Regions from separate parts of the Pantoea sp. CCBC3-3-1 genome, predicted to be linked through region 4. Evidence: predicted binding sites of a transcription regulator. Region 4 holds the regulator's gene; each other region holds the start of a gene.
The links. Region 4 encodes PurR, which represses purine synthesis genes. Its sites were predicted from a motif close to CANGCAAACGTTTGCNTG; they were not measured.
Positions count from the first base shown of each region.

Region 1: the regulator PurR is predicted to act here: its motif matches at 2,267-2,284, upstream of EHV07_RS07765 (amino acid aminotransferase).
Region 2: the regulator PurR is predicted to act here: its motif matches at 1,679-1,696, upstream of cvpA (colicin V production protein).
Region 3: the regulator PurR is predicted to act here: its motif matches at 2,219-2,236, upstream of guaD (guanine deaminase).

Region 1 is NZ_CP034363.1:1,633,560-1,637,387, forward strand. Features, by position in the region: gene EHV07_RS07755 (YcbK family protein) at 1-284, shown strand, start outside; gene EHV07_RS07760 (MBL fold metallo-hydrolase) at 325-954, shown strand; gene EHV07_RS07765 (amino acid aminotransferase) at 1,011-2,201, opposite strand; gene ompF (porin OmpF) at 2,412-3,563, opposite strand.
Region 2 is NZ_CP034363.1:3,426,460-3,430,287, reverse strand. Features, by position in the region: gene folC (bifunctional tetrahydrofolate synthase/dihydrofolate synthase) at 1-725, shown strand, start outside; gene dedD (cell division protein DedD) at 715-1,461, shown strand; gene cvpA (colicin V production protein) at 1,802-2,287, shown strand; gene purF (amidophosphoribosyltransferase) at 2,324-3,828, shown strand, end outside.
Region 3 is NZ_CP034363.1:2,106,101-2,109,928, forward strand. Features, by position in the region: gene EHV07_RS10045 (DUF1161 domain-containing protein) at 1-273, opposite strand, end outside; gene EHV07_RS10050 (DUF1283 family protein) at 322-675, opposite strand; gene EHV07_RS10055 (YnfA family protein) at 807-1,136, shown strand; gene ydfG (bifunctional NADP-dependent 3-hydroxy acid dehydrogenase/3-hydroxypropionate dehydrogenase YdfG) at 1,258-2,004, opposite strand; gene guaD (guanine deaminase) at 2,405-3,736, shown strand; gene xdhA (xanthine dehydrogenase small subunit) at 3,733-3,828, shown strand, end outside.
Region 4 is NZ_CP034363.1:2,002,652-2,006,479, reverse strand. Features, by position in the region: gene EHV07_RS09580 (C40 family peptidase) at 283-1,065, shown strand; gene purR (HTH-type transcriptional repressor PurR) at 1,359-2,384, shown strand; gene punR (DNA-binding transcriptional activator PunR) at 2,446-3,354, opposite strand; gene punC (purine nucleoside transporter PunC) at 3,466-3,828, shown strand, end outside.

The sequences.
Region 1 (3,828 bases), 370 kb from region 4:
TCGATCAGCTTTACCTGCTCCAGGCCATGCTGAATACGCGCAAGCCAGTGCAGCTGATTTCAGGCTACCGCACGCTGGCAACCAATAATTCTCTCCGTTCACACGGCTCTGGCGTAGCAAAACACAGTTATCATACGCGGGGCCAGGCAATGGATTTTCATATCGAGGGCATCGCCCTGAGCAATGTACGCAAAGCGGCGCTTTCCATGAAAGCGGGTGGTGTAGGATACTACCCAAGCAGTAACTTTGTGCATATTGATACCGGGCCGGCGCGGCACTGGTAAGATGAAATTCCGGCCCGTGGGCTGGTGGTAATGGAGCATTATGGAATATCAAATCATACCGGTAACGGCATTCTCACAGAACTGTTCGTTAATCTGGTGTTCGGAAACGTTGCAGGCCGCAATCGTCGATCCGGGCGGTGATGCAGAAAAAATTCAGGCCAGCGTGAAAGCAAAGGGCGTGGCGGTCACTCAAATTTTGTTGACCCATGGCCATCTTGACCATGTTGGCGCAGCAGCAGAACTGGCTGCTTTCTATAATGTTCCGATTATTGGGCCCCATAAAGCTGACGCTTTCTGGCTGGAAAACCTGCCTGCGCAAAGCCAGATGTTTGGCTTTCCTGAGTGCGCTCCGCTATTGCCCGATCGCTGGCTGGAGGAGGGCGAAAAAGTCCAGACAGGAAATATCACTTTTGAGGTTCTGCTCTGCCCGGGACACACGCCGGGGCACATCGTCTTTTTCGATCCGGCTTCGCGGATTTTGATATCAGGAGATGTGATCTTTAACGGCGGCGTAGGACGAACAGACTTCCCGCAGGGCAGCCACGATGATCTGATTCATGCCATCAAACACAAACTTCTCCCGTTAGGAGATGACGTGACGTTCCTGCCGGGCCACGGTCCGATGTCGACGCTGGGCCGCGAAAGAATAGCGAATCCTTTTTTGCAGTAACGGGACAGCATGAAATAAAAAAGCCTGCATTGAGCAGGCTTTTTTTTGCACGCAATTTACAGCACGGCGACGATGGCTTCGCACAGTGGCGACATATTATCTGGCGTCATGCCTGCGACATTCACACGGCCTGAATTAACGGCATACACACCAAATTCTTCACGTAATCTGATGACCTGATCCTTGCTCAGCCCGCTGAACGAGAACATGCCGTTTTGGTTAATAATGAAGCTGAAATCGCCCTTAGCTCCTTTCTCCTGCAACGTATTAACAAACAGCTGACGCATGCGGTGAATGCGCTGACGCATATCGGTCAGCTCCTGCTCCCAGAGCGTACGTAACGTCTCGTTGCTGAGGATGGTGGCGACAACGGCCGCACCGTGCGCCGGTGGGTTTGAATAGTTGGCGCGGATGGTGGCTTTGACCTGGCTGAAAGCGGTATCAGCAATGCTGGCTTCACTGGCTACCAGCGTAAAAGCACCCACGCGCTCGTTATACAAACCAAAGTTTTTTGAATAAGAGCTGGCCACGATCAGTTCCTGATGACTTGCCGCGAAAATGCGCAGGCCTTCGGCGTCCTCTTCCAGCCCACGGGCAAAGCCCTGGTAGGCGAAATCGAACAGCGGTAGCCAGCCGTTAGCCAGCGACAGCTCAGCCAGCTGCGCCCACTGCTCAGCAGTAGGGTCGATGCCGGTTGGGTTATGGCAGCAGCCGTGAAACAGCACAACGTCACCCGCTTTAGCTTCACGCAGCGAGTTCAGCATGCCGTCAAAATCCAGTCCATGAGCGGCGGCGTCGTAATACTGATATTCAACGACTTCCAGACCGGCAGCGGCAAAAACGTTTTTGTGGTTTGGCCAGCTTGGATTACTGACCCAGATGCGTTTAGCGCTGGTCTGGGTGGCGATGAAATCGGCAGCAATACGCAGAGCACCCGTACCGCCAGGCGTCTGTGCAGTACGTGCACGCTTGTCTTGCAGAATGGCATTCTCTTTACCGAACAGCAGCGCCTGAGTACATTTGCCAAAATCGGCGATGCCGTCGATGCTCAGATAATTTTTAGTCGTTTCATTTTCCAGCAGGTACTGCTCGGCTTTTTTTACGCTGGTCAGCACCGGGGTTTGCCCGGTTTCGTCTTTATACACGCCAATGCCGAGATTGATTTTATTAGGGCGTTCATCGGCGCGGAAAAGGTCGGCAAGGCCAAGGATAGGATCTGCGGCAGCAGCTGCAATGCGTTCAAACATAATGGAAGTCCGTTAGCTTAATCTGAAACGAAGTGGGTTTTCAGATTACCGCCGCCGTAACAAAATTGCCAACCGTTTGCGTGAAAAAGTGGATTAATAGCAGGAAGTTTTGAGGACAGGCAGGCGAGCGACATTTATTTCAGAGATAAAAAAACGGGGCCGAAGCCCCGTTTTTCGTGTTGGCCGGAGGATAAATCCTCAGGCCCGCAATTAGAACTGGTAAACCAGACCTACTGCCACGGTGTCGTCGGTGTTCAGACCCAGTGGATTGTTGTCATCCAGCAGGTTGATCTGATAGTCAACGTAGGTAGACATGTTTTTGTTGAAGTAGTAGGTTGCGCCCACATCAACGTATTTGATCAGGTCAGCATCGCCAACGCCTTCAATATCCTTGCCTTTAGACTGCACGTAGGCAACGGATGGACGCAGACCGAAGTCAAACTGATACTGAGCGACTAATTCAATGTTCTGCGCTTTGTTAGCGAACGATGCGATTGACGCATCGCTGCCGTCAGAGAAGGTTCCGCTGTAAGAGATTGGCGTTGCGTTACGGGTTTCGCCGTACATTGCCGCCAGGTAAACGCTGTTAGCGTCATATTTCAGCGCGGTTGCCCATGCTTCAGCACGTTTGCCTGCGCCGCTGTTGTTAATAGTAATGGTATCAGCACTATCTTTAGAGTTCACTGCGGTACGAACACCAGCTGCCTGTGCATTAGTACGGTCATAAGAACCGTAAGCACCCGATACGCCTACACCGATTGGAGAGGTGTAGCTGGTAGACAACGCATAGCCGTCGCCGTTAGCACGACGGGTATCATCACGATCGTTCTTGCCCTGGTACTGTACAGCGAAGTCCCAGCCGTCAACCAGGCCGAAGAAGTTGGTGTTACGGTAGGTCAGAACGCCGGTAGTACGGCCGCCCAGGACGCCCAGGTCAGTATAAGCAGAGTCGCCACCGAATTCTGGCAGCATATCGGTCCAGCCCATTGGATCGTACAGCAGGCTGTAGTTACGGCCGTAGTCAATAGAGCCAAATTCAGCGAATTTCAGACCGGCGAAGCCCAGACGCGTTTTGTTACCGTCCTGCGCGTCTGAACCTTCTGAATTAGAAGCGTTAGCATTGTATTCCCACTGGCCGTAACCGGTCAGCTGGTCGTTAATCTGGGTTTCACCTTTGAAACCAAAGCGCACATAACTCTGGTCGCCGTCGTTGCCGTCATTATCAGAGAAGTAATGCAGACCAACTGCTTTGCCATAGAGGTCCAGCTTATTGCCGTCTTTATTATAAATTTCTGCTGCATTGGCTGCACCAGCGGCTAAAAGTGCTGGGATAACCAGTGCCAGAATGTTGCGCTTCATCATTATTTATTACCCTCATTGGAGTTATTTGGACACCTGCCACTGCCGTCAACAATTCTTTACAGAACCCTGAACCGAGTTTGGTGTCTTCCTGTGTCTGCACGCATCTTTCCATTCAGCGGTCGGTTAATCTACTCCGAAAATGCTACTAATCTCCTATTCTGGTTACAGGAGGAAAATATGTATTTCAAAATGTAAAATACAGGGAACTTTGTGAAGCATCTCATAATTTACAAAAATAAAAAAAGGCCAGCGAGGCTGACCTTTG
Region 2 (3,828 bases), 1.4 Mb from region 4:
AAAGCATCGGACGTGAAAAAGCCGGGGTATTCCGCAGCGGTAAGCCCGCTGTCGTCGGTGAACCGGATATGCCCCACACTATTGCTGAGGTGGCTGACAGCCTCGGTGCACGCCTGTCAAAACGCGGTCGTGACTGGACTTTCAGCGTGGGCGAGGGGAGCTGGTCATTTAGCGACGCAAAAGGCACGCTCAGCGGATTGCCTTTACCGCAGGTTCCTTTACCCAATGCGGCTACGGCCATCGCTGCGCTGCGCGCGTCTGAGCTGAAGGTGGATGACGCTATCGTTACCGGCTGGCTGGATAAGGCAATTTTGCCTGGCCGTTTCCAGACGGTCGCCGACGCGCCACGCGTGATTCTGGATGTTGCGCATAATCCGCATGCGGCAGGCTATCTCGCGGGTCGGTTGAGCGAACTGCCAAAAACCGGCAAGGTGCATGCGGTGGTCGGTATGCTGCATGATAAAGACATTGCCGGCACGTTGGCGTGTCTGACCTCGCAGGTGGATTCCTGGTATTGCGCCCCGCTGGAAGGGCCACGCGGGGCGACGGCAGAGCAGCTTAGCGCTCACCTGCCTGGCGCAGGGGTTTTTACCAGCGTGGCAGAGGCGTATCAGCAGGCGCGCTTAAAAGCTCAGGAACAAGATATTGTGCTGGTGTGTGGTTCGTTTCACACTGTGGCGCAGGTAATGGAAATGCTGGAAACGGAGAGCGGCAGTGGCAAGTAAGTTTCAAAACCGTTTAGTCGGCACCGTCATCATTGTAGCCCTGGGCGTAATTGTTCTGCCGGGACTGCTGGACGGCAAGAAAAAGCACTACAAAGAAGAGTTTGCCGCGATCCCGCTGGTGCCCAAACCAGGCGATCAGCAGGAAACGGACAGTGTGCCACCGGTGACACAGTCTCTTCCGGCACAGCCGCCGGAAGGCGCAGGCACTGCGCTGGGTGGCCACAGCAGCGAAAACACCTCTCAGGCGGAAAGTGGCTCTACTGCACCTCAGTCGGCCAATCAGCCTACTGTTGTTTCGCCGCCGCCGATGAAAACCGAGCCGCAGAAACCGGTTGAGCAACAGAAACCGGCCGAAGCGCCGAAGCCGGTAGAAAAACCCAAAACGCAGCCAAAGCCGGTTGAAAAACCGGAGCCGCAGCCAAAACCTGAGACAAAGCCGGAAAGTCGTCCTGAACCGCAGCAGGCACCTGCCACGCAGGAAAGTGCGCCAGCAGGGCAGGCTTACGTGGTGCAGCTGGGGGCATTGAAGAATGCCGCTAAGGTGAACGAGATCGTCGCACAGCTACGCCTGTCGGGTTATCGGGCCTTTACCGTGCCATCAACGCCGGTACAGGGCGCGATCACGCGGATTTACGTTGGCCCGGATGCGTCGAAGGCGAAGATGCAGGCTGCGGTCGGTGAACTGAAAGGCATCTCCGGGCTGGGTGGGGTAGTAAAACCTTACAGCGCCCGCTAGCCCTGTCAGGCTCTCGCTATTATTGCGAAAGCCTGTGCCTTTCAAGCCGTGTTAGTGAAGGTCTCCGCTGCGAAATAAAAACGCAGGGCGGCCTTTTTTTATATAACTATCAGCTAATTAAACCAGTTGCATTGGATGGGGTTTTTCCCGTTCCAGCCCTGGGGTGACGGCTGTTTTTTTGCGCAAAACGTTTTGCGTAAGCAGGTTACGGAAAACCTACGCAAACGTTTTCTTTTTCTGTTAGAATTCGCCCCGAACTACAGGTCGCCTCCCGCTGTTGCAGTATCACCACGTGCAACAGCGGGAGGCGACCTTAGGGGCACAGTCGCTGGAAGAGTTCATGGTCTGGATAGATTACGTCATTATTGCGGTTATTGGTTTTTCGGCTCTTGTCAGCCTGATCCGCGGGTTCGTTCGGGAGGCATTATCACTCGTCACCTGGGGTTGCGCATTTTTTGTCGCCAGTCATTACTACTCCTTCCTTGCCGTCTGGTTTACAGGATTTGAAGACGAACTGGTTCGAAATGGCATAGCCATTGCGGTGTTGTTCATCGCCACGCTGTTAGTCGGGGCGATTGTCAATTACGTGATTGGTTCGCTGGTTGATAAAACCGGCCTGTCGGGTACCGACAGAGTGCTTGGGGTTTGTTTCGGGGCATTACGTGGCGTACTGATTGTGTCGGCCATTCTGTTTTTCCTCGATACCTTCACCGGCTTTGCCAAAAGCCCGGACTGGCAACAGTCCCAGCTGGTTCCCCAGTTTAGTTACATTATCAGGTGGTTTTTTGACTACCTGAAAAGCACGTCGAGTTTTTTACCCCGGTAATCAAACCGGGGGTGCGGCTTATGAGGAAATGACCATATGTGCGGTATTGTCGGGATCGCCGGTTTCATGCCGGTCAACCAGTCGATTTATGACGCGTTAACGGTGCTTCAGCACCGTGGGCAGGATGCCGCAGGCATCGTCACCATTGATGCATTAAACTGCTTCCGCCTGCGTAAAGCAAACGGCCTGGTGAGCGATGTATTTGAAGCCCGCCATATGCAGCGTTTGCAGGGCAATATGGGGATCGGCCACGTTCGCTACCCGACGGCGGGAAGCTCCAGTGCTTCCGAAGCGCAGCCCTTCTACGTCAACTCGCCTTACGGCATTACGCTTGCGCACAACGGTAATCTGACCAACGCTCATGAACTGCGTAAACAGCTGTTTGAGAGCGGTCGTCGTCACATTAACACCACATCAGATTCTGAAATTCTGCTCAATATTTTTGCGGTTGAGCTGGATCGTTTCCAGCATTATCCGCTGGAAGCTGAAAACATTTTTGCCGCTGTGGCCGCTGTCCATCAGCAGGTTCGCGGCGCTTATGCCTGCGTGGCGATGATCATCGGACACGGTCTGGTGGCGTTTCGCGATCCTAACGGCATCCGTCCTTTAGTGATTGGCAAGCGTGCGATGGCGGATGGTCGTACGGAATACATGGTGGCTTCTGAAAGCGTGGCGCTGGATACGCTGGGCTTTGAGTTCCTGCGCGATGTGGCGCCGGGCGAAGCGGTGTTCGTGAGCGAAAAAGGGCAGCTCTTTACCCGTCAGTGTGCGGAAAACCCGAAATTCAATCCGTGCCTGTTTGAGTACGTCTACTTTGCCCGCCCGGATTCATTCCTGGACAAAATCTCCGTTTACAGCGCACGCGTCCGTATGGGCACCAAGCTGGGCGAGAAAATCGCGCGCGAATGGGAAGATCTGGACATTGACGTTGTTATTCCAATTCCGGAAACCTCCTGCGATATCGCGCTGGAAATGGCCCGCATCCTTGATAAGCCATACCGTCAGGGATTTGTGAAGAATCGCTACGTTGGCCGCACCTTTATTATGCCAGGCCAGCACCTGCGCCGCAGCGCGGTTCGCCGTAAGCTGAACGCTAACCGTGCTGAGTTCCGGGGTAAAAACGTGCTGCTGGTGGATGACTCTATCGTGCGTGGCACCACGTCCGAACAGATCATTGAGATGGCGCGTGATGCTGGCGCGAAGAAAGTCTATCTGGCTTCTGCCGCCCCGGAAATCCGCTTCCCGAACGTCTACGGCATCGATATGCCAAGCGCGACGGAGCTGATTGCCCATGGCCGTGAAGTGGAAGAGATTCGCCAGCTGATTGGTGCTGACGCGCTGATTTTCCAGGATCTCAACGACCTGATCGAAGCGGTGCGTGAAGAGAACCCGGATATCGCGCAGTTTGAGTGCTCGGTATTTAACGGCATCTACGTGACGAAAGATGTCGATCAGCAGTATCTGGAGTATCTGCAGTCGCTGCGTAACGACGATGCGAAAGCGATGGCTCGCCAGAACGAAGTTGAAAACCTGGAAATGCA
Region 3 (3,828 bases), 100 kb from region 4:
GGTGCCGGTATTTGCCGGAACCGGGGCGTCACCTTCGGCGCCACGCTTATAAACGATTTTCTGGCTATCGTTTTCGCAGTGTCCAACAACCTGACCGCCAGCCTGTTCGGCCTGATCGTTGGGAACGATTTCCAGCGTAAAACCGTTTGCCGGGACGCCGTTATTGATAATTTTCTGGTTAATGTCCGCTTTTACCGTTTCGCAAGATGCCTGCACCGCCAGCGGAGTGGCGATAATCAGCGCGGTTAATATCCACTTCTTACCTTTCATCATCCTGTCCTTTTGCGTGAATTCAGCGGTAACTATAGCAGCAATATTTCATCAGGGCGTGACGGGGCGTCCGGTACGGCGATCGAGACAGCGCAGGGTATTGGCTTCCCAATAAGCGTTAACGTTCAGACTCTGATCGCAGGCGTCACGCGTATCAATGGCACGGTCGTCTTTATCGAAATCTTTTTCGGCACGCAGATTCTGTTTGCTGCGCAACCGGTGGGTTTCGTCCCACTGCTGTTTTTGCTGACGCGCCTGCTCGTTGGTCAGTGCGCTACTGCCGTCCTGAATAATCAGCGTATCCGTTTTGGCCTGCGCCTGTTGCAGGCTAAACAGCGTGGCGAACAGTACCAGCGGCAAAGCGGCTTTGCTCAGCGTTTTTAACCAGACTTTACTCGTTTTCATCTTCGGTTCCTTTTCACTTCCAACGGACAGCCGACCCGAGCGGCTGCGACGATCGCTTGCAATAGTATATCATCAGCGCTGGCAGGCTAACCACTCAGCCCGCCCGATCGTTGACGTTTCAGAGAGGAAGTATGTTAATAAAAACCACACTGCTGTTTTTTCTTACCGCGCTGGCCGAAATTATTGGCTGTTTTTTGCCCTGGCTGTGGCTGAGAAAAAACGCGTCTGTTCTGGTGCTGATACCTGCCGCCGCCAGTCTCGCGCTGTTTGTCTGGCTGTTGACTTTTCATCCCGCTGCCAGCGGTCGCGTTTATGCCGCTTACGGCGGCGTTTATGTCGTTACCGCTTTGTTATGGCTGCGCTTTGTCGACGGCGTCCGGCTAAGTTACTACGACTGGACGGGCGCAGCAGTGGCATTTTGTGGCATGTTGATTATCGTGGCAGGGTGGGGAAAAGCGTAGCCGGCTGCAAAATCGTATTCCGGCTAAGGCAGGCCCAGATGGCTGATAAACCTGAGCCTGCACTCTCAACAATTTGTACTGTTTTGCCGCCGGATCTGGCAGGCGGCGGCACAGCGCCTTATCAGGATTTATGCACTTTAAGGCCCGCCAGCGTTTGGCCAACCGGCATCATTTCCAGCGTATTAATATTGACGTGTTTCGGCAGCGTAGCGACCCAGTAAACCGCTTCGGTAACGTCTTCTGCGGTCAGCGGTTCTGCGCCGTCATACACGCTGTCCGCTTTCGCATCGTCACCTTTAAAGCGAACGTTAGAAAACTCGGTGCCGCCCACCAGGCCCGGCTCGATATCGGTAACGCGCAGCGCCGTGCCGTGTAAGTCAGTGCGCAAGTTCAGGCTGAACTGACGGACAAACGCCTTAGTCGCGCCATAAACATTACCGCCTGCGTAAGGCCAGCTGCCGGCAATCGAACCCAGGTTAATAATATGACCAATATTGCGTTCCACCATCGCGGGCAGCACGGCGCGGGTCATATAGACCAGGCCTTTATTATTGGTATCGATCATCGCTTCCCAGTCATCCAGGTTTGCTTTGTGCGCCGGTTCAATACCCAGCGCCAGGCCGGCGTTATTAACCAGCACATCGATGTTACGCCACCCGGCGGGCAGACTGGCCAGCGCTTCTTCAATGCCTGCGCGATTACGCACGTCCAGTTGCAGGGTATATAGCGCGTCGCCCAGCTCCTCTTTCAGGCTCTGCAAACGTTCCTGGCGACGGCCGGTGGCAATAACCTTGTGTCCCTCAGCGATAAAGCGGCGGGTGATACTCTCTCCGAAGCCAGCGGTAGCGCCAGTTACAAATACAATCATCTCACTGTTCCTCAACACATTTTGGGTTTTAATCACCATATCATTTCCATCATGAACTGATAAGAACGGATTGGTTATGATTAATAAGAAAAAATGCACGATGCTGGTGCGTTTCAGAACACCCTTGCGATGTTATGGTGCGTCTGAAAACGCCTTGTTGCGGTTTATTCACTCCTGTAATCCCTTATAACGGCATGGCAATCGTTTGCTCACGCAGGCAACCGTTTGCGCATACGATTGGCCGGTAAGTCGCGCCTTTTTAAACGGGTTCTCTTATAATTAACTGAAAAATAAAGGCTAATTTAAATTTTCCAGCTGGCACGGCATTTGCAATTACCTCTTAAGGTTATCACCTGCGCTAATAAAGCGAGGGCCAGCGGCCCTCCCGGAAGGAATTGCTATGTCAGTGTCCATTACTCAGGCTATTCGGGGCAGTTTTTTTGATATTGCCGCCACGGTCAGTCATCCACGGCAGTTGCCGGAGCAGGCCCGCTATATTGAAGACGGTTTATTACTGCTTAATGGCGGCAAAATTATTTCGCTCCAGCGCTGGGAAGAAGGGCAGCATCAGCTAACCGATGCCGTTACAGTGACAGATTATCGCGGCAAGCTGATTGTGCCGGGCTTTGTTGATACGCATATTCACTATCCTCAAACGGAAATGATTGGCGCCTTTGGCGAGCAGTTACTGGAATGGCTCCAACAATATACTTTCCCGACCGAGCGTCAGTATCACTGTCCCGACTATTCGGCAAAAATGTCGGCGTTTTTTCTGCACCAGCTGCTGAGTAACGGTACAACTACTGCTTTGGTGTTTGGTACCGTACATCCTCAGTCGGTAGAGGCGCTGTTCAGCGCGGCGGAAGCACTGGAAATGCGCCTGATCGCCGGGAAGGTCATGATGGATCGGCACGCGCCTGAATATCTGACCGAAACGCCGGAGCAGAGCTATGACCAGACGCGTGAACTGATTGAGCGCTGGCATAAGCGGGGCCGTCTCGGCTATGCGTTAACGCCACGCTTCGCGCCAACCTCATCACCTGCGCTACTGGCAAAAGTGCAACAGCTGAAAACGGAATATCCCGATACCTGGATGCATACGCACCTGAGTGAAAACCCGCAGGAAATCGCCTGGGTAAAAGCGCTGTTTCCCGATCACGACGGCTATCTTGACGTTTATCACCAGTATCAGTTAACCGGGCGTCGCAGCGTGTTTGCACATTGTGTGCACCTGGCGGAAGAGGAGTGGGATTGCCTGCATCATACCCATTCCGCCATTGCTTTCTGTCCAACCTCGAATCTGTTTCTCGGCAGCGGGTTGTTTAATCTGCAAACCTGCTGGGATAAAGGCGTGAAAATGGGCATGGGTACCGACGTTGGCGCGGGCACCACCTTTAATATGCTGCAAACGCTGGGGGAAGCCTACAAAGTTGGCCAGCTTCAGCATTACAAACTGGCGGCGTACGAAGCCTTTTATCATGCCACGCTTGGCGGCGCCCGGGCGCTGGATCTGGATGATCACATCGGCAATTTCACTGCCGGTAAAGAGGCCGATTTTGTGGTGCTGGATCCGGCGGTTTCCGCGCTCCAGCAGATGCGTTATGCCAACAGCCGCGATATTTGTGAAAAACTGTTTGTGCTGATGACGCTCGGGGACGACCGCAATATCGCCCACACCTGGGTGAACGGCAAATGTGTCTGGCAGCAGCAAAAAGAGGAGAAAGCCGCATGATCCAGTTTTTACTCAATCAGGCCTTAGTCAGCGAAGCGGCAATCGATCCAAACCTGACCGTGCTGAATTATTTGCGCCAGTACAAGCGTCGC
Region 4 (3,828 bases):
GCAGGGTTTTACAGCTAACAAGGCGATGGCCTGCGTTAAAATACCATTTCCCAGCCATCTGGTGTGCTGACTTTAGAAAAAAACCGCGCGAAACTGCGCAGATAAGCAGCTGATTCGGCTAATTTTTACAGCTTTTACGTGTTATGTATTCTTGAAACAAAAAAGCCTAACCCTTTGGTAATGAGTTCGATTAGAATTGTCCGAGCTGTCTGCCCTGGCGCAGATATCCCTAATTATCCAGGCTCTGGCCGCTGGCGGGAGCACAAACTGTTAATGGTAACGATGCGTTCACTCATTACGCTTATCATGCTGGCCTTTGCGCAACTGTTCCTGAATATGGCACACGCATCGCCCCATGCTCCCGTCAATGCCAGCCACCATAAAGTGGACAGCAACACGGCGGCACGTGAAGACGATCGTCGCAAACGCCGCCCGGTAAAATCAACCGGCACGAAAAAAGTCAAAGAAGTCACCGCTAAAAAAGCCCGAACGCCCATCCTGAAGAAGTATAAATTTAAAAAGAAAACCGTTCAGACCGCTGCGCTTCCGCCTAAAAAACGCTATGGCCGTCACTCACGCCACCCGGAAGCGGCTGAATCGCTGACGGAAAATTCTGCTACAGCGCCCCTTAAGCTCAGCAAAGCGCACCGTGTTCGCTATCAGAAAGCGCGCGAAACCGCGATGAGCAAACTCATGGGCCAGCTCGGCAAACCTTACCAGTGGGGGGGGACATCGCCTAAAACCGGCTTCGACTGTAGCGGTCTGGTCTGGTATGCCTATAAAGATTTGGTGAAATTTAAAATTCCACGCACCGCTAATGAGATGTTCCATCTGCGTGACGCGGCGTCGATCAAACGCGATGAGCTGGAGAAAGGCGATCTGGTGTTCTTCCAGATTAACGGACGCGGAACCGCCGATCATGTTGGCGTTTACCTGGGGAATGGCAAATTTATTCAGTCACCGCGTACCGGCAAAGATATTCAGGTTACCGCCTTGAGCGAAGATTACTGGCAGCGTCACTACGTTGGCGCTCGTCGGGTAATGACGCCGAAAACCATTCGCTAACCGAGCCCGACGGGTTATACAAAGCATTAACACAGGCAAAGATTTTCCCCGTCGGGCCGTAAAAATCTCGTTTTCTCGCCCCAGCCTTGTTAGAATCCTTTTTTTGTTGCGCAACACGCCAGGAGGCCAGATTTTATCGGGCTCCGCGGCAGGCTTTTACCGCCTTTTTTTCCTTCCTGACGTATCCGGACCACAAAAAAAACGCCAACCAACGTCAGGTTTCTTTGTTACCAGGCAAACGTTTAACAAGATGCTTATCAGCAAGTTGCGATAGGCGCAGGAGTAGCTATTTCATGGCAACCATTAAAGATGTGGCTAAACGCGCCGGTGTCTCCACCACCACCGTGTCCCACGTCATCAATAAAACCCGCTTCGTCGCTGAAGAGACACGAGAAGCCGTCTGGGCTGCAATCAAAGCATTGCATTATTCCCCCAGCGCCGTGGCCCGTAGCCTGAAGGTGAACAATACCCGGACGATTGGCCTGCTTGCCACGTCCAGCGAAGCGCCCTATTTTGCCGAAATTATTGAAGCGGTGGAAAACAGCTGTTTTGCCAAAGGCTATACCCTGATCCTGGGTAATGCGCATAACGATTTGCAAAAACAGCAGGCCTACTTGTCAATGATGGCGCAGAAACGCGTCGATGGCCTGCTGGTGATGTGCTCGGAATATCCCGATGAGCTGATTCAGATGCTGGAAGATCATCGTAATATCCCTATGGTGGTGATGGACTGGGGCGAATCACGGGGTGATTTTACCGACACCGTGCTGGACAACGCGTTTGAAGGCGGCTATCTGGCTGGGCGCTATCTGATTGACCGGGGCCATCGCGATATTGGTGCCATTCCAGGCCAGCTGGAGCGCAACACCGGCGGCGGCCGCCATGCCGGTTTTCTGAAAGCGCTGGCAGAAGCGGGCATCACCCTGCGTGAGGAGTGGCTGGTGCAGGGCGATTTCGAGCCGGAATCCGGCTATCGTGCGATGCAGCAAATTCTTGCGCAAAAGCAGCGTCCTACCGCCGTATTCTGCGGCGGCGATATTATGGCTATGGGCGCAATTTGCGCAGCAGATGAGATGGGACTGCGTGTCCCGCAGGATATTTCGGTGATCGGTTATGACAACGTGCGCAACTCACGCTACTTTGCGCCTGCGCTAACCACCGTGCATCAGCCTAAAGAGCGACTGGGTGCAACCGCATTCAATATGCTGCTTGACCGCATCACCAGCAAGCGCGAAGAGCCCCAGACCATCGAAGTTCATCCAACGCTGATCGAGCGTCGCTCGGTCGCTGACGGCCCGTTTATGGATTACCGTCGCTAAGATTTTAGCCGGTTATCTGCTTTAATGCAGATAACCGGCGTTTCATTCTCACTCCGCCCGCTTACTCTTCCCGCAACCATTCGCTGTTCAGCGTTTCCGTTTCGCCGAGATAGTCCAGCAGCCAGCTCAGCGCCGGTGATGCCTGTTGTTCCGACCAGCTGACGCAGCAGGGGCTGTCAGGAAAAGCAGGATCCAGGGTAATTTCGCGTAGCGTGCCGTTGCGCAACAAAGGCTGAGCCAGATGGCCCGGCACCATGCCAACACACAGTCCCGCCAGCAAGCAGTCAAACGCACTCTGCCAGTCCGGCACCACCAGCCGTCGCTGGTTATCCAGCGTCCAGGTCGTCCTTTTGGGTAGCGCCCTTGAGGTATCTTCCAGCAACAGCGAAGGCCATTCGCGAATCGCGTCCTCGCTGACGTGTTCCAGCCGTTGCGCAAGCGGATGCGCGGCCTGTACCACACATCGCCAGTTCAACGCGCCCATATTGCGAAACGCAAAGCGACCGCCAACGGGTATCGCCTGGGTAGCGCCAATGGCCACGTCTACCCGACCATCTGCCAGCGCATCCCAGACGCCGTTAAAAACCTCATGCGCAAGATGCAGCTCCATATCGGGAAAGTGGCGATAAAAATCGACCACCAGCTGACGGGTTCGCTCGGCTTTAACAATGCGATCGACAGCAATATTCAGCTGACCACGCCAGCCGTTAGCGACCTGCTGGCACTGGCGGCGAGTGGCAAGCATTTTTTTGATGACAAGACGACCTTCCTGAATAAACACCCTACCCGCATCGGTTAGGGCGACATCACGGTGTCGTCTTTCAAACAGCGGAACCGCCAGCCACTCTTCCAGCTGACGGATGGTATAGCTGATAGCCGACGGAACACGGTGCAGTTCAGCCGCGGCGGCCGTAAAGCTGCCGGTTCGCGCAACCGCATCGACCACTTCAAGTGAATGTTCAGACCACATTTTCTGCCTGCAATATTTTTGAACGCAAGAAACAAATAATACCGTTTCACAACCCCTTTGGCACTCAATTAGACTCCTGCCTCTTTGGTAATAACGGATACAGAGCAAAAAATGCCTTCGAAAGGATTTATTATTTACCTGGCGCTGCTGAGCGTGGCAGGTTTTCTCGCGACCGATATGTACTTACCCGCGTTTGGTGCAATGCAGCAAGACCTGCAAACTCAGCCGGGTGCAATTAGTGCCAGCCTGAGCATATTTTTGGCGGGTTTTGCGCTGGCACAGCTTATCTGGGGCCCGCTTTCAGACCGAATTGGCCGTAAACCTGTGCTGCTGATGGGATTGTCGCTTTTCGCCGTAAGCTGCCTGGCGATGTGGTGGGTTGAATCTGCTACCGTGCTGCTGGTATTACGCTTTTTGCAAGCCGTAGGCATTTGTGCAGCGGCTGTTACCTGGCAGGCCCTGGTTGTCGATCGC